Regions from separate parts of the Guggenheimella bovis genome, predicted to be linked through region 1. Evidence: riboswitches for the same ligand, from Rfam matches in the RefSeq annotation. Region 1 holds a riboswitch; the other holds the start of a gene.
What was found. A riboswitch is a leader RNA that binds a small molecule or an ion and turns the genes downstream of it on or off. The one in region 1 is predicted to bind FMN.
Positions count from the first base shown of each region.

Region 2: linked by a shared signal. The riboswitch ahead of ribD (bifunctional diaminohydroxyphosphoribosylaminopyrimidine deaminase/5-amino-6-(5-phosphoribosylamino)uracil reductase RibD) and the one ahead of ACUB3H_RS07815 (ECF transporter S component) in region 1 are both predicted to bind FMN.

Region 1 is NZ_JBQWTF010000003.1:53,262-62,045, reverse strand. Features, by position in the region: gene purD (phosphoribosylamine--glycine ligase) at 1-738, shown strand, start outside; gene ACUB3H_RS07835 (cupin domain-containing protein) at 753-1,097, shown strand; gene ACUB3H_RS07830 (histidine phosphatase family protein) at 1,094-1,633, shown strand; gene ACUB3H_RS07825 (CBS domain-containing protein) at 1,643-2,044, shown strand; gene ACUB3H_RS07820 (hypothetical protein) at 2,092-3,627, shown strand; FMN riboswitch at 3,628-3,740, shown strand; gene ACUB3H_RS07815 (ECF transporter S component) at 3,793-4,374, shown strand; gene ACUB3H_RS07810 (thiamine pyrophosphate-dependent enzyme) at 4,390-6,183, shown strand; gene ACUB3H_RS07805 (indolepyruvate oxidoreductase subunit beta) at 6,173-6,745, shown strand; gene ACUB3H_RS07800 (ATP-dependent helicase) at 6,809-8,784, shown strand, end outside.
Region 2 is NZ_JBQWTF010000002.1:57,095-65,878, reverse strand. Features, by position in the region: gene rlmD (23S rRNA (uracil(1939)-C(5))-methyltransferase RlmD) at 1-890, opposite strand, end outside; gene ACUB3H_RS06745 (class A sortase) at 943-1,647, shown strand; gene nhaC (Na+/H+ antiporter NhaC) at 1,853-3,343, shown strand; FMN riboswitch at 3,387-3,504, shown strand; gene ribD (bifunctional diaminohydroxyphosphoribosylaminopyrimidine deaminase/5-amino-6-(5-phosphoribosylamino)uracil reductase RibD) at 3,606-4,691, shown strand; gene ACUB3H_RS06730 (riboflavin synthase) at 4,673-5,305, shown strand; gene ACUB3H_RS06725 (bifunctional 3,4-dihydroxy-2-butanone-4-phosphate synthase/GTP cyclohydrolase II) at 5,314-6,507, shown strand; gene ribH (6,7-dimethyl-8-ribityllumazine synthase) at 6,520-6,984, shown strand; gene ACUB3H_RS06715 (aconitase X) at 7,025-8,299, shown strand; gene ACUB3H_RS06710 (aconitase X swivel domain-containing protein) at 8,296-8,748, shown strand; gene ACUB3H_RS06705 (arsenate reductase/protein-tyrosine-phosphatase family protein) at 8,763-8,784, opposite strand, start outside.

The DNA.
Region 1 (8,784 bases):
GTCTTTTTTGAAGAGTGCGCCTTTGGCGACGCGGGAAAGAAGGTTCTCGTAGAGGAGCTCCTCGAGGGACCTGAGGTGTCGCTCTTTTACCTCGTAAATGATAAGGGCTACTACTACTTAGGAAATGCCCGCGACCATAAGCGTGCCTACGATAATGATGAAGGTCCAAATACGGGTGGCATGGGTGCTGTGACACCGGTTTCACTCACATCAAAAGAAGATCAAGAACGTGAGGAAATCATCCGTAAGACCTTTGAAGGACTCCATTCGGAAAATATCAGTTTCCGAGGCGTCCTCTTTATCGGTTGTATGCGAACAAAAGATGGCCTAAAAGTCCTCGAATACAACGTTCGCTTCGGTGACCCTGAGACCCAAGCAGTCCTTGAAAATATTGACGATGAGACCTTCCTTGATCTCGTCGTTCGAACGGCTAAAAATGAGCATTATCCCGATGAACCACTTCCACAAAAGAAGCACACGGTCTGTGTCGTGATCGCATCAGAGGGCTATCCTGTAAAGAATTCCCCGGATGAACCGATTACGATCGATCCCTTAGAAGACGTGAAGCTCTTCTACGCTGGAGTCAAAGATGAGGGAGGACTCAAAAGCCACGGTGGACGCATTTTCTCACTCGTTGCATCTGCATCGAGCTTAGAAGAAGCACGAGCTAAGTGCTATAGAGAAATTGATAAAATACATTTTAAAGGAGCCCGATATCGACGTGATATTGGACGCTAAGAAAGGAGAGACATTTGATTCGCTTAAAAGACAATGTAGAAAAAGAACGTGTGACAAATCCTGAGGCCAGTGACGCCTTTATGAAGGTTCTCGTCGGACCAAAGGAAGGCTGGAAAGGCTATGTTATGCGCGAATTCGAACTCAAGGCGAACGGATATACTCCCCGTCATGCGCACAATTGGCCACACATTAATTACATCGTTTCTGGTGAGGGAACGCTTGAAATTGACGGTGCATTGAATGTCGTAAAGGCAGGAGACTCTGTCTATATTCCGAATAACGCCATGCATCAATTTAAAAACAACTCTAACCGCGTGTTCCGTTTCCTTTGCATCGTTCCAGAAGACGGCCATCAATGAAGCTCTTTTTCGTACGACACGGCGAAACAGATTACAACCGACAAGGGATTATTCAAGGCGCTAGAGATATCCCTTTAAATGATGCTGGAAGAGCTCAAGCTAAGGTTCTTCGAGAGAAGATCGTGGAACTTTCTCTCGAAGCGATCTTTTCTTCGCCCCTAAAGCGTGCGAAAGAAACAGCAGAAATTCTAAATGAAAACTTAAGCCTACCCGTGCACTTCGATGACCGATTAGTCGAACGCCACTTCGGCGAACTCGAGGGTAAAAGTTATGAGTCCCTCGACTGGTCTAAGGATGAAGACAATTGGGACTTCTTAAAAGACGCTTACGAAAGCTTCGGAGTTGAGTCCATTGAATCGATGGATAAACGCATCGATTCTTTTATCGAAGACCTTAAAAAAACGCCCTTTGAGCGCGTTCTCATCCTCTCACACGGGAGCTTAGGAAAACTCTTTATGAAAAAAATTCAAAAGAAGAGTGGAGAAAATAAAGAACAAGTCATTCAGAATTGTGCTATAGTTGAATTAGAATTATAGGGGACAACCATGAATGCAGCTTTCTATTTGACACCTAAAAAGGACGTCATCTTCGAGCATGCTGACGCAACCGTCAGGCAGCTCTTTGAAAAAATGAATCATCACCGTTATGCGGCACTACCTATATTGGATGAAAAGGGACATTACGTGAGAGCCATCACAGAAGGCGACCTCTTAAGAAAGGTCAATAGCCTCCCCGATGGCAAATTTCGCGACCTCGAGTTCATTACTGTTCGTGATATTCCTTCGAGAAAGGACTATAAGCCCCTCTCGATCAATACCGATCTTTCTGAACTCTTAGAGGTAGCAGTTCATCAAAATTTCGTTCCTATCACAGATGACCAAGGCATCTTTATAGGAATCGTCAAACGAAGTGATCTCTTTAAAGCCTTAAAAGAAGCACTCGTATAGTTCTCTTTCAGTAGAGAACTTTTTTTGTAAGCTTATTTGGAGGATTGATGCTCAGTGAAAGCTTGATTAAAAAGTACATTCGATATTTTCTCTTAGCCCTTGTCATCATTGTGATCGTCTTGGGCTTTCTTTGGGTGAATTTTTTATATTCTCGCTTTAGCGTAGAGATGACCGAATTTAAAAAACAATCGGGACAAGCATTCGTTCAAACCTCCGATGAAAAGGCAAGAGCACTCCTTTCGATCGCAGATAAGTACTACGATGAGCAGAAAAAGTCCATCGAAGAAGCCCTTTCGCTTCGAGGAACGCTTCTAAGAACACTCCTCTATGAAGCAGGATACGGTGCAAAAAAGCCTGATAGCGAGATTAAAAAGCTACTCGATTTAAACCTTCAGACCTCAACCAAAGAAGCGGGCATCACACAATACGTCTATTCAAGAGACGGACAATTTGAACTGGGAGAAAAGCTCGAAGGCTTTAAACCGGGTGAAACCAAACGCAAACCTTACTTAGACGGAAAGTATCTCATTTACTACGATCAGTTCCATCTCTACGGCTATGAGATGATAAGCTATGTAGACCTTGAAAAAGCGCTGACTGAAAGACTCGTGAAGAGCCTTAACTTCTACCTCTTAGACCCGAATATTGTAATCTTCGATCGAGAGGGAAAGAACTTAAACGAAAAGTCCACTGTCACCAATGATGACGAGAAGAGTAAAGAGTCCTACTACTTTACGAAGTACGCTTCCACAAAGAGCGGCTTTCGCTTCGGTTACTACATTCCTAAGAGTGAACTCCAATCGGCCGTCTCTGTACGTCAAGAGATCTTTAAGGGCTTTCTAAAGAATCACCTGTTTGAAATCCTGTTCTTTTTATTCCTCTTTAGCGGTGCTTTAATGTACCTTATTAAGAGAACTTTGAAGGAACTTGACAAGGGAACGGATACCATGGAAAGTGCTTTAATGAATGCTTATGATTCGAGAAAGCACATTAGTGCGGATCCTGAATTTACCGATTTCCCACTTAAAAAACTCATGGATTACATGATCACAGACGCCGACAGAAAAGACTCTCTTTTAAAGCAAGAGCAAGCTGATTATGAAATCCTACTTAAAGAGCAGCGCATCGAAAACTTAAAGCTCCAGCGTAAGCTTGCCGTAGCAGAAGGTGTGAAGCTTCAAGATGTCGAGTTCATCGATGAAGAAAACTACCGTGAAGTGCGCCTTCATGAGCTCTTCCGTGGACTTAAGAGTCGCTATGCGCCAAAGTCTGATCTAAAGCTCATCGGTAAGGACTTAAGTATTCGTACGAATATTCGAGAGCTTTCAAGTCTCATTCAAAATCTCTTTAACCTGAGTAAGCAAAATGAGAGCACCTATCAAATTGAAATCCTCTCATCCGATGAAAAGGCCATCTTCTATATCACAGCGACAGGCATAGACCCTGCTGACAGTGAGCTCTTTGAAGAGATCAAAGGAAGTGCGAAAAGACTAGGAGGAGTCCTGCTTCGAAATGGATTCACCCACGAAATTTTGAATATTGTCTTGAGTATCCCTGCCCAAAAGAGTACAATGATGAAGTAAAAGATTCTTCAGGGCAGGGTGCAATTCCCTACCGGCGGTAAAGCCCGCGAGCGTTAAGCTGATTTGGTGAGATTCCAAAGCCGACAGTATAGTCTGGATGAGAGAAGAACGTGTTTTTTTGCCTTGAAGATGTTTTATAACATCTTTTTTTTATTTGGAGGAATCATGAAAGTAACAACCAAGACACTCGTTAAGATTGCAGTACTCGCAGCCGTTGCGACGGTACTATCATACCTAGAGACACCACTCGCAATCTTTCCTAACTTTATGAAGATCGACATCTCTACACTTCCTGCCGTGATCGCAGGCTTTGCCTTAGGTCCCATGAGTGGCTTCATGGTAGAAGTCATTAAAAACCTCTTTCACCTCATTGGAAGTCAAACGGGTGGCGTAGGAGAGCTTGCAAACATCTTAATCGGTGGAAGCTTTGTTCTCATTTCTTCGATCATCTATAAGAATCATAAGACTAGAAAATCTGCTTTAACGGGACTTTTTTTCGCAACTTTGGGTATGATTTTTATGGGCGTATTGTCCAACAAATTCTTATTATTACCTTACTATGCGAATGTAATGAAGTTCCCGATAGAAGCGATCGTCGGTATGGCAAATGCTATTAATCCTAAGGTGACAAGTCTTACGACCTATCTCCTTTGGGTCGTAGCTCCCTTTAACCTCATTAAAGGTGCTATCTTAAGCTTGTTGACGTTCCTCGTCTACAAACGAATTTCTCCCATTCTGCATCGATAGGAAGAAAGGAGTGTCATGCCAACAGCGGTTATGACAGGAAATGAAGCGATCGCACGCGGCTTCTATGAAGCGGGAGGTGAGATTGCTGCAAGTTATCCAGGGTCTCCTACGGTAGAGTTACTTGAAGCTATCGAGCGTTACCCTGAGATTTACAGTGAATTTAGCACGAATGAAAAAGTTGCACTCGAGGTTGCGATCGGAGCCAGTATGGGAGGCGTACGAACGATCGTTTCCATGAAACACGTGGGTGTAAATATCGCAATGGATCCATTAATGACCTTCACCCAAACGGTCATCAGTGGTGGCTTCGTTCTACTTAGTGGCGATGATCCGGGCATGAGCTCTTCACAAAATGAGCAGGATAACCGTATTCTCGGAAAGTTTGCCAACATGCCGATCCTCGACCCTTCTAACTCTCAAGAAGCGAAGGACTTTACAAAGCTTGCCTTTACCTTAAGTGAAACGTATTCAAGACCCGTTATGATTCGTACGACGAGTCGATTGAATCACTCGAGAAGTGTCGTGAGTTTAGAAGACCGCGTAGAGGTTCCTTATAAGGCCTTTGATGGCGTTCAGGAAAAGTATTGCATGCTTCCTCCTTATACCATTACGGCTCAGTATCGTATGAAAGATAAGATGAAGGAGCTTCAGGATAAGGCCAAGGATTTAGGAATTAACCACTTTGAAGATAAGGGTGGAGATGTACTCATCATCACGAGTGGACTCATGTATGAGCACGTCAGAGAAGTTACAGAAGACATCTCAGTCTTTAAGTTAGGCCTCGTCTATCCGATCGACATTGAAACGATTCGAGAAGTAAGTAAGAAGTTTAAGAAGGTCATCGTCGTCGAAGAGATGATGCCCTTTATCGAAAATGAACTGAAGCTTGAAGGCATTCCTTGTGAAGGAAAGAAGTACTTTAACTTCACTGGTGAACTCGACATTCCAGAAGTACGTAAAGGTCTCGTTGAAGCAGGCGTCTTAGAATCAAGCGTAGAGCCTGTAGCACCCCATGAGACGACACTACGTGGACCGCTCTTCTGTTCAGGATGCCCACACCGTCCCATCTTTGACATCCTAAAGAAGCTAAAAGCCACTGTCATCGGAGATATCGGCTGCTACTCGATGGGTCTTATGTATCCGATGGAAGTCTTACGTACGAACATCAGCATGGGTGCGTCGGTTGGAATGATTAAAGGTATGCGTCTTGCCATGGATCGCCATGGTGATAGCGACCTTCCACTCGTTGCAGTGATCGGTGACGGAACGTTCTTCCACAGTGGTCTACCGGGATTCTTAAACTTAAAATATAAGCTCACAGGGGAAGAGAACATCACCTATATCATTCTCGATAACTCTACAACTGCTATGACTGGTGGTCAGCCTACAGCTGAAAGCTTCCAGATGGATGGAAAGGGACAGAATATCCCGATCGAAGAGATCTTAAGAAGCTTTGGTTATACCGACATTGAAAGCTTTGACCAATTTAAATACAAGAGTGCACAGAAGAAGATTCAAGATGCCATGGGAAGAAAGGGCGTATCGATTCTCATCGCCACACGTCCATGTGCCCTTCGCTATAAGGTGAAAGAACCTGTCTTCTCCGTAGACACCGATAAGTGCATCGGCTGTAGAACGTGTGTACGCACAAACTGCCCACCGCTTCGCATGAGAGAAGTTGATGGTAAGTTAAAGAGCTCCATTGATCCGAACCAATGTGTCGGCTGTTCCATCTGTGCTCAAGTGTGCCCCGTAGAAGCCATCGGCCGTGAAGGCTGGTCGAAGAAAGGAGTGGAAAATGACAACTAATCTGCTCTTTTGTGGCGTAGGTGGTCAAGGACTCGTGCTTGCAACGAGAATTGTAAGTGAAGCCGCACTCATTCAAGGCTATGATGTAAAGACAAACGACGTTATCGGACTATCACAGCGTGGTGGAAAGATCTGGGGAAGCGTTCGCTTCGGAGAAAAGATCCATTCACCGAACATCGAAGCAGGAAATGCAGACGTCCTCGTAGCTTTCGAAAAGCTCGAAGCCAAGCGCCTTTCGCACTTTCTAAAAAATGATGGCGTTGCGATCGTAAACGACTACGAAATGGCTCCATCACTCGTACAACAAGAGAAAGTTCCTTACGATGAAGACATCGATGAGATTCTTTCTAAGTACAAAGAAGTGAAGAAGCTCGATGCGACAGCCATCGCTAAAAGGCTCGGTCATCCAGGCGTCGCAAACGTCTTCATGTTAGGCGTCTTATCGAACTACATTCCCTTAAAGGAAGAAGCGTTCATCGAAGCGATCGAGAAAAACGTACCGAAAAAATTTACAGAACTAAACGTCGAAGCCTTTAAGAAAGGCAGAAACGGCGACTACTAGGAAAGCTTCTCAAGCTTTCCTTTTTTCTAGTCTTCAATGGTATAATGAGGGAAAGGAGTTATCATGGATTTATCTACGCTTAATGAACAGCAAAGGAAGGCAGTAGAGGCCGAAAAAGGGCCACTTCTGATCCTCGCTGGGGCAGGTAGTGGTAAGACGCGTGTGCTTACATACCGTATCGCCCATCTAATTGAAGATCTAGGCATTTTCCCTAGTCGCATTCTAGCTCTCACCTTTACGAATAAGGCTGCGAGAGAAATGCGTGAACGTTTAGAAAAACTCGTAACGACAGGACCCTCCGGAACGTGGATGGGAACCTTTCACTCGATCGCCATTCGAATTCTAAGAGAACATCATGACCGCATCGGCTTTATTAAAGATTTTGTGGTCTACGATACGGCCGATCAGAATACACTCATGAAGCAGGTTCTTCAGGAGATGAATGTTAACCTCGAAAAGAACCCTGCAAAGACAGTCCGTGCTATTATCGGACAAGCGAAGAGTCAGATGCTTCACTTCAGTGAAGCACATGAATTCTTAGACGACATCTATCTAGAAGCCTTTGAGCTTTATGAAAAGAAACTTCGCGCGTCAGAAGCCATGGACTTCGACAACATTCTCTTCTTCCTCGTGAAACTCTTTGAAGAGAATCCCGATGTTTTGAGCTACTACCAGGACAAGTTTCATGAGGTGTTAGTCGACGAGTATCAAGATACAAACCGCATTCAGTATCACATTGTACACTTACTCACAAGTGGAAAAGGAAATCTCGTCGTCGTCGGTGATGCCGACCAGTCGATCTACGGTTGGAGAGGGGCGGATATCAGAAATATCCTGGACTTTAAGAAGGACTTTCCTGGGGCTACGATCATAAAGCTCGAACAGAACTACCGCTCTACAAAGCCCATTCTAGAGGCCGCCAATGGCGTCATAGTAAACAACCCCGAAAGACTAAAAAAGACACTCTGGACCGATAAAGACGAAGGGGATAAGGTTGCGATCTATGAAGCGCAGACGGAAGAAGAAGAGGCTGAGTTTATCGCAAACGACATCTCGATGTTAATAGAGCGCGGCATTCCCACAGAGGACATGGCAATTCTCTATCGTACCCATGCTCAGTCGAGATCGATAGAAGATAAGCTCCGCTTTCGTCATGTCCCTTATCAGATTGTAGGCGGTACGAAGTTCTTCGACCGTAAGGAAATTAAAGACCTTCTCGCATACATGAGAGTTCTCGTAAACCCCAAAGATGACATCTCCTTCTTAAGGGCACTCGATCTACCGAAAAGAGGCCTAGGAGATAAATTTATAGACACCCTAAGAAAGATCTCTCTGGTAGAGGATATCAGTCTCTACGACAGTGCCCTCTTAGGGATAAAAAATGGAGACTTTACGACACGTCAGCATAACGCGATAAAAGCCTTTATCGATCTCTTTGAAGAGAAACGGGAGACGTTAGAAACGGCCGATGTCTATGACACGGTAAGAGAGCTCATTGAAGGCAGTGGTTATATCAAGATGCTCGAAGAAAGTAAGGCCCTTGAAGACAAGACACGTCTAGAAAACGTCGGAGAGCTCTTTAATGACGTTCTCATCTTTAGTCAAAGTGAAGGCTTGGGACTCGATGAATACCTCGCTAAAGTGAGCCTCATGAGTGAAGTCGATAGCTTCGAAGAAAAGAAGATGGTCACCATGATGACGCTTCACTCTTCAAAGGGTTTGGAATTCCCTTACGTATGGCTTGCAGGTCTAGACGATAACATCTTCCCATCGTTTTTAAGTAAGGAAGAGCCTAACGGCTTAGAAGAAGAGAGAAGACTCTGCTACGTAGGTATTACACGTGCGATGAAGAGGCTCGTTCTAACGAGAGCCGATAAGCGCTTCCGCTTTGGACAGCTTCAGCTTATGAGTCCAAGTATCTTCTTGGACGAAATTCCAAGTGAAGTGAAAGTCGACCTATCAGAGAAAAGAAGAAGCGGGTTTACCAATTCCTTGCCGTTTTTAAAGCGCGTTACGACTGATGCCGAGTATCATGCAGG
Region 2 (8,784 bases), on a different contig from region 1:
CTCAGTACTCTACTATAAAGATAACTTGCTCCTAAAGTATTCGTCTGAAAAAACGTAAGAGGTCTAATGTGAAACGTATGACCTAAAAGCTCTTCATCGAGCTTTCCTTCTCCATAGAGTACGACTTCTTTATCAGACTGAACAGTCTCTCCCTTACTATCATTTATGATCCGTACGATTCCTTTGATCTCGTTTTCTAATTTTAATCTGAGAAGCTCCTTAACAAACGCTTCTTCATCGAAGGTATCGGTACTCGTCGTAACGAGTACAACGAGGAGCTTCTGCTCTTTTAGCGACCTTCTAATAATGAGGTTTCTTAAAAAGCCCACCTGTCTCATAATGTGATAGCGCTTGTAGCCACCCTCACGGAAGAATCCTACAGTGCACTCTACAACTTTATTAAAGTCATCGACGACGAGCCTACAGCCTGTCGTATCAAAGACCGAGTTTGACATGTGCATCTTATGGAGTCCTAGTCTTAACTCTCCATCGATCTCTTCATCGCCAAAGGTATACTCCATCTTATTTCTATACTCGAGCTTTTGGTCTATACCTGAAATCCCAAGGTATCTTTTGATCGCTACACCTTGGTTTCTTAATAACTTAAGGACTTCTCTTTCCTTGTGTTTTCTCTGTTCCTCTAAGGAAACGTGAAGTGCTTTACATCCACCACAGTGTGTTACGTGTTTACATGGACTAGGAGGAGCATTCAATAGGGCTCGGAGTTCCCCGATAAACCTCTCTCGTTTCTTTTTAATGTATTCAAAGCGAACAACGTCACCTGGTAGGGTCCCTTGAATGTATACGTCGTTTCCTTCGACCTTGGCTATTCCTGTTAAGGGAAACACACTATCGACGATTTCCGCCTCATAAATTTCACGCTTTTGCATTGGGCTGTCACCTTTTTACTCATTTTTGGTATAATGACACTAAGGAGAAATCATGAAAAAAAAGATCTTAACCGTACTCGGTGTCCTGTTTCTCACAGCTGGCATCATTTTACTCGTGCTCTATTTTAACATAGAAAACGTACTCACTTATACAACGCGTCCAGAGCAACTCGAAAAGATCACTGCTACTGTGATGGAAGAAAATAACAAGAAAGAAGTCGTTCAAGATTTTAAGTCGATCGACAATACGGCTGTGGTAAATACCATGGTAGCGCTTCCAAAGCTCAACATGGATTACGTCATCGGCCAAATGTACGTACCGGAGCTTAACTTAAACCTCCCCATTAATAAGGGAGTGACGGAAGCGAACCTATTGACGGGTGCCGCTACCATGAAGCTCGATCAAAAAATGGGAGAAGGAAACTATACACTTGCAGGTCACTACATGAGAAAGAAGGACCTGATCTTCCACCGCATACGAACGGTACCACTCGGAACCCACGTCTATATTACAGATAAAAAGAACATCTACCACTACATCATCGTGTCTCGCGATGTCTATCCACAAGATGCCTTCTACATGCTAGAAGACGACCGCTGTAAGGAGTACGGCGGTAAGCCGATTCTCTCCTTAATGACTTGTAATTACAACGCAGAGGACGGACGAATCTTCGCTGTCGGCGTCTTAGAGGATGTGACTAAATACGAAGAAGGCGTTTTAAAAGTCTTCGAGACGAAACCTGAACCTAAGAAGTAGAGCGTTTTAACGCTCTTTTTTTATTTTTCAATCATTTTGTTCATAACTGACTCTTATTGACAAATATTTGACTGGAATGTATCTATTTTGACAAATACAATATTTTGTATTTTGTATTTCATAATTATATGCTATGATTACTTCAACTTAATAACTCGCAGTTATTAAGTGAATCTTTAAAAAAAACACATTTATGGAGGTCGTAATGGATCACGAAACTTCTAAGAACACTCCTCGTGAAACGAAACTTTGGCATGCGCTTCTAACGTTCGTTTTACTGATCGTCGTCATGGCAGTTGGAATTTTGAAGTTCGAAGTCGACCCGCACATTCCGATGTTTATCGGCGTTATCTTAGCTGCACTCATGGCTCTATACTTAGGCTACAAGTGGGAAGATATCGAAAAGTCTATGGCAGATGGTATCTACAGAGCTCTTCAATCCATGATCATCTTAGCTATTATTGGTATGCTCATCGGCGTATGGATTGTTTCGGGCGTTGTTCCATCGATGATTTACTACGGTCTTAAGATTCTTTCCCCAAAGATCTTCTTAATCGCCGCACTTCTCATCTGCTCCATTACTTCTCTTGCAACAGGAACATCGTGGGGCACCATGGGTACCATGGGTATTGCTCTCATGGGTATTGCAGCCGGAATCGGAATCCCAGCTGGTGTTGCTGCTGGAGCTATCATTTCTGGCGCTTACTTTGGCGACAAGATGTCTCCTCTATCAGATACGACAAACCTCGCTCCAGCAATGGCAGGAACTGACGTATTTACTCACGTAAAATTCATGATTCTTCCGACCGTTGCCGTTTATGCTATCTGTCTCATTTTCTACGGCATCCTCGGTATGAATTACGGCAGTACAAGCGCTGACTTGTCACAAATTCAAGTCATTAGCCAAGGTCTAGAGCAAACATATACCTTGAGTCCTTTCCTCATCTTACCTCCAATCATCGTAATCGTTGCAGTAGCAATGAAGATTCCAGCCATTCCTGGTATCACACTAGGTATCCTCTCTGGCGTTGTCTTTGGTCTCCTTTTCCAAGACGCTAGCTTTGGTGAATACCTATCAGCCGCTATGAGCGGAGTTGAATCCAACACCGGTATCGAAGCTATCGATAAGCTCCTTTCCAGTGGTGGTCTCGAAAACATGATGTACTCCATCTCCCTCACTATGATCGCTATGATGTTCGGCGGTATCATGGAATTTACGCATCAGCTCGAAGTTATCGTTAACCAACTCATTAAGATCGTTCGAAGTGGTGCTGGTCTTGTAACGATGACACTTCTCACATGCGTATTCAGTAACGCTACGATGCCTGAGCAATACATATCTCTCGTAGTTCCAGGAAGAATGTACGCTCCTACCTATAGAAAAGCAGGCCTACATCCAAAGACGCTTTCCAATGCTCTTGAAGGTGCTGGTACGGTAACGAGTGCTCTCATTCCTTGGAACACCTGCGGTGTATTCATCTTTACGACACTCGGCGTAGGACTGAAAGACTACGGATTCTATGCGATGTTCAACTGGATGATGCCTATTATGGTCGCAGTCATGGCTGTCTTTGGTTTGACGCTTGCTGGTATGGACGGAAAACGTCTCACATCGGCAGCTGATCGTAAGAAGGTCGTTGAAAACCTTAAACGTCCTGACAGTGAAGTCGATTTAGAACCTGTAAACGTCGCTTAGTTGCTTTTTAAAAAAAGACGTGCTACAATCACGTTGTAACTTAATAGTTCTTCAGGGCAGGGTGAAATTCCCTACCGGTGGTATAGCCCACGAGCCTTTTTTAGGCATGATTCGGTGTAACTCCGAAGCCGACAGTACAGTCTGGATGAAAGAAGAAACAAATGGCGATACGCATGCTCTGGGATGAATTCATTCCAGAGCTTTTTTATCGGATTTTTTGAGCCCTGAACTTTTCGTTCAGGGCTTTTTTGATGGAGGAAACATGAATGACGAAGAATACATGAGACGAGCTCTCGAACTTGCTAAAAAAGGGTTAGGAAGGACGAGCCCCAACCCTCTCGTGGGCTGTGTCGTTGTAAGAGATGGAGTCATTATAGGTGAAGGCTATCATAAGGCCTATGGAATGCCGCATGCAGAACGAGAAGCTTTAAAGTCCATCGATACAGAAGATGCAACACTGTACGTAACACTTGAGCCTTGTTGCCACGAAGGAAAGCAACCTCCCTGCACGGACCTCATCCTAGAAAAAAAGGTTTCAAGGGTTGTCGTAGGAAGTCTCGACCCTAACCCACTCGTTCAAGGGAAAGGGATAGAAATCTTAAGAAGCCAGGGAATCGAAGTAATGACCGATGTACTTAAAGAGGAATGCGACCAGTTAAACGAAATTTTCTTTCATTACATAACAAAAAAAATGCCCTTCGTCGCATGTAAGATGGCTACATCACTCGACGGAAAAATCGCAACGAGCGAGGGAAAATCCAAGTGGATCACATCTGATGAGTCGAGACTCCACGCACACTCGCTTAGAAACCGCTACAGCGCCATCATGGTAGGAATCACGACCGTTCTAAAGGATAACCCTTCTCTCACCTGTAGAATTTCCGGCGGAAGAAACCCCATTCGAATCATCTGCGACACGTCCCTTCGAACACCCCTTGATAGCGAGGTCGTCCAAAGCGCAAAAGAGGTACGAACGATCATCGCAACGTGTTTCGAAGGACCATTTGATCCCTATGAAGCACTCGGTGTCGAGATCCTTCGCTGTAAGAAAAAGGAAGAAAAGGTCGATCTAAAAGATCTTTTAGAAAAGTTAGGAGCGCTACAAATCGACAGCATTCTCGTAGAAGGCGGCGCATCCCTTCACGCATCCTTTTTAAAAGAAGGTCTCGCACAGAAGGTCTACACCTACATCGCTCCCCTCCTCTTTGGCTCAGATGGAAAGTCTTCTGTCAGTGAATTAGGAGTCAAAGAGGTCAGAGATGGGATAAGACTTAAGACCATGAAAACGACTGCCATAGGAAATGACATCTTTCTAGAAAGCGAGGTCTTATGTTTACAGGAATCATAGAAGAAATCGGAACGATTTCGCGCATCGCTAGAGGGCAAAGAAGCTTTACCCTTATGATTCAAGCCTCTACCGTATTAGAAGGAACGAAAGTAGGCGATAGCATCGCAGTAAATGGCATATGCCTTACGGTGACCACACTTGACTCCACTTCCTTTTCGGCTGACGTCATGCCAGAGACCATCAGTAAAACGTCTCTTTCATCCATTCAAGTTGGAAGCAAGGTGAACCTCGAACGAGCTCTCCAGTTAACAGATCGCTTAGGAGGACACATGGTCTCAGGGCACATCGATGGAAGAGGAACGATTGAGAGTATCCTCTCCGATGGGAATGCCATCCGCTATACGATTATGGCTCCAAAGAGCATCCTTCATTACATCATCGAAAAAGGCTCTATCGCAATCGATGGCATCTCTCTTACAGTCGTTTCTGTAAACGACCATTCGTTCGAGGTTTCTGTCATACCTCACACCCTTCAGGAAACGATTCTCCCTTTAAAAAAACAAGGGGATTTCGTAAACCTTGAAAACGATCTCATTGGAAAGTACGTAGAAAAGCTAATAAAGAAGGACTCCCCCACGATCACTCGAGACTTTCTTTTACAACATGGATTTTAGGAGGAACGATGTTTCATACAATCGAAGAAGCACTAGAAGATCTAAGACAAGGAAAAATCATTTTGGTGACGGATGACGAAGACCGTGAAAACGAAGGTGACTTCATCTGTGCCGCTGAGTTTGCAACGACTGAGGTCGTAAACTTCATGGCAACTTACGGAAAGGGACTCATCTGCATGCCGATGAGCGAAGCCTACGTAAGAAAGCTTAAAATTCCGCAGATGGTCTCACAAAACACCGATAACCACGAAACAGCTTTTACAGTATCCATTGACCACGTCTCGACCTCTACAGGTATCAGTGCCGCAGAGCGCTCTGTTACAGCCCTCGCCTGTGTCGATCCTGACGTAAAGCCTGAAGACTTTAGACGTCCTGGTCACATGTTTCCACTTCTTGCGAAGAGAAATGGGGTCCTTGAACGTGAAGGACACACAGAAGCGACCGTTGACCTCTGCCGCTTAGCTGGACTTAAGGAAGTAGGTCTTTGCTGTGAGATTATGAGAGAAGATGGCACCATGATGCGAACTCCTGAATTGATGCGCTTTGCGAAAGAGTGGAACATCAAGATGGTAACCATTGAAGCACTTAAAAATTACCGCAAAGCCAAGGATCAACTCGTAGAACGCGTGGCATCAGTTAACATGCCCACCAAGTACGGTTCTTTTAAAGCTTACGGCTACATCAACCTCTTAAATGGAGAGCACCACGTTGCTCTTGTTAAGGGCGACATTGGTTCCGGTGAAGATGTCCTCTGTAGAGTCCATTCCGAGTGCTTAACAGGAGACACTTTCGGATCTCTTCGCTGTGACTGCGGTGATCAATTTGCACGTGCCATGAGTCAAATTGAAAAAGAAGGAAGAGGGATTCTTCTCTACATGCGTCAAGAGGGTCGTGGCATCGGTCTTATCAACAAACTGAAAGCCTACGAACTTCAAGAAAAAGGCTTCGACACCTTGGACGCAAACCTCGCCCTAGGCTTTAAGGGAGACGAAAGAGAGTACTACATCGGTTCTCAAATTCTTAGAGACCTCGGTGTAAAGAGCTTACGACTCCTTACAAATAACCCCGATAAAGTGTATCAGCTTGAAGAATTTGGCCTCACAATCAAGGAACGCGTTTCTATTCAGATGAATCCAACGCCTTTTGACGAGTTCTACTTACACACAAAAAAAGACCGCATGGGTCATATCTTAGAGTTTTAGAAAGGAAAAATCATGAAAACATTCGAAGGAAATTTAACGGCTAATGGAGCAAAGGTTGCAATCGTCGCATCTCGCTTCAACGAATTTATCACATCAAAGCTCATTTCAGGTGCCATTGACTGTCTCACTCGTCACGAAGTCAAAGATGAAGACATCGAACTCGCGTGGGTTCCAGGCGCTTTTGAAATTCCACTCGTCGCCAAGAAACTTGCAAACACCGGTCGCTATGATGCTGTCATCTGCCTGGGTGCTGTCATCCGCGGAAGCACGACACACTACGACTACGTCTGTAGCGAAGTCTCAAAAGGTATCGCCTCCATCTCTCTAGAAACGGGAATTCCCGTCATGTTTGGTGTCCTTACGACAGAAAACATCGAACAAGCCATTGAAAGAGCCGGTACCAAGGCAGGAAATAAAGGTTTTGATGTAGCTCAAGGAGCACTTGAGATGATAAACCTAATGAGCTCCATCGCCTAACTACTTAATGGTATAATGAGAGCGAAGAAAGGAGATTCTCATGAACCTTACACCCGCTCAACAAGAAATTCTAGACGGTAAGCACGGAGAAACACGTAAGAAACTCATGGAAACCATGGTTCGCTACGGAGAGCTTTTCGGTGCAACCGAGATGGCAGAAATCACCTCCTCTGCCCACCACTTCGTTACAAGCTTTGGTTTAAAAGCCTTAAAACCGATCTACGAGCTTTTAGATCAACTGATCGAAGAAGGCATTAAGACCGATCGTCCCTTTACGGTAGACCCCAAGCCACTCGATAAGAACGTTCCCTCTACGCTACTACAAGATATTGTCTTTTCCAAGCTCATGTATACGAAACAAGATGACTACGAAGAACAGCTTAAAAAGCTTGGGTTAAAGGATAATAATGCCTTTAGCTGTGCTAGCTACTTAAAAGAAGTTGGAAACATTCCGAAAAGAGGCGACATTCTAAGCTGGTCTGAATCATCTGCTGTCGTTTATGCAAACTCTGTTCTCGGGGCTAAGTGCAACCGAAACAGCGGTATTCTCGATCTCATGGGTGCCATCGTTGGCTATGTTCCTGTCTTTGGCCTCTTAACAGAAGAAGGTAGAAAAGCCGACTGGATCATTGAAGTAAAGACTTCAAAAGTCCCCGAAGCTCAGCTCTTAGGCTCTGCCATCGGTATGAAGGTCATGGAAGATGTTCCCTACATAAAAGGCTTAGATCAGTTCTTAGGAGATACTCTTACAGAAGAAACGAAGGCCTATCTTAAAGACTTTGGTGCAGCGACCGCATCAAACGGCGCTGTTGGACTCTACCACGTAGAAAACCTCACACCAGAGGCAAAGGAACTGGGAGAAAAACTCCTCAAAGAAAACGTAAAGACGTATGTCATCGATGATGCGGAGCTCGAGCGCGTTGAAAAGAGCTATCCGATCATCTGGAAAAATAAGGACGCGAAGCCAAAACTTTGCTTTATCGGTTGCCCTCACCTTTCGATGGAACAGTTGACCGACTGGTCTAAGAAAATTAGCGACGCATTAAAGAAAAATGGACGTAGTAAGGTAACGATTCCTACGGTCCTAACCTCTGCTCCGGACGTCGTCGAAGCCTTTTTGAAAAAGCCAAGTGGCATGAGACTGAAGGAGATGGGCGTCACTTTAAGCTACATCTGCCCGCTCATGTACATGAATAATCCTCTCGCTGGAAAGCGTCCCGTCATTACATCCTCCAATAAGCTTCGAACCTACACATCTGCAAGATATTACAAAGACGCCGATATTCTAGAGCTCATTACAGGAGGTAAGAGATGAAAAGCTTTCAAGGAAGAGTCGTCGTTCCTGGAGAAATCCAAGCGGAAGCCGTCGTAACGACAAAAGGCTTTAATACACTCGCATCTTTTCAAAAGGCACTCCAGTTTGGCGATAAAAAAGCCACTTGTAGTGACCAAAACAACGAAGAGCTCTATAAGAAACCCTTAGCAGGAAAAGCCCTCTGTTTACCACAGACCATCGGTTCAACGACAGGTGGACTCGTACTCTATACGGCTTGTGCGATGGGAAGAAATCCAGCTTGTATGCTCTTTTCAGAATCCATCGATTCCTTAGCCGCTGCAGGTGCCATCCTACAAGACATTTGGCTCGAAGGATCTTCGATGCCAGTAATAGACCGCTTAGGAGAAGAATTTATACACTTCGTTAAAGACGGAATGACCATTACCATTAAAGAAAACGGAATCGTAGAAGTAGAAGAAAATAGGTAGAGCAAATGCTCTACCTATTCTTCATCAGACTCTTCT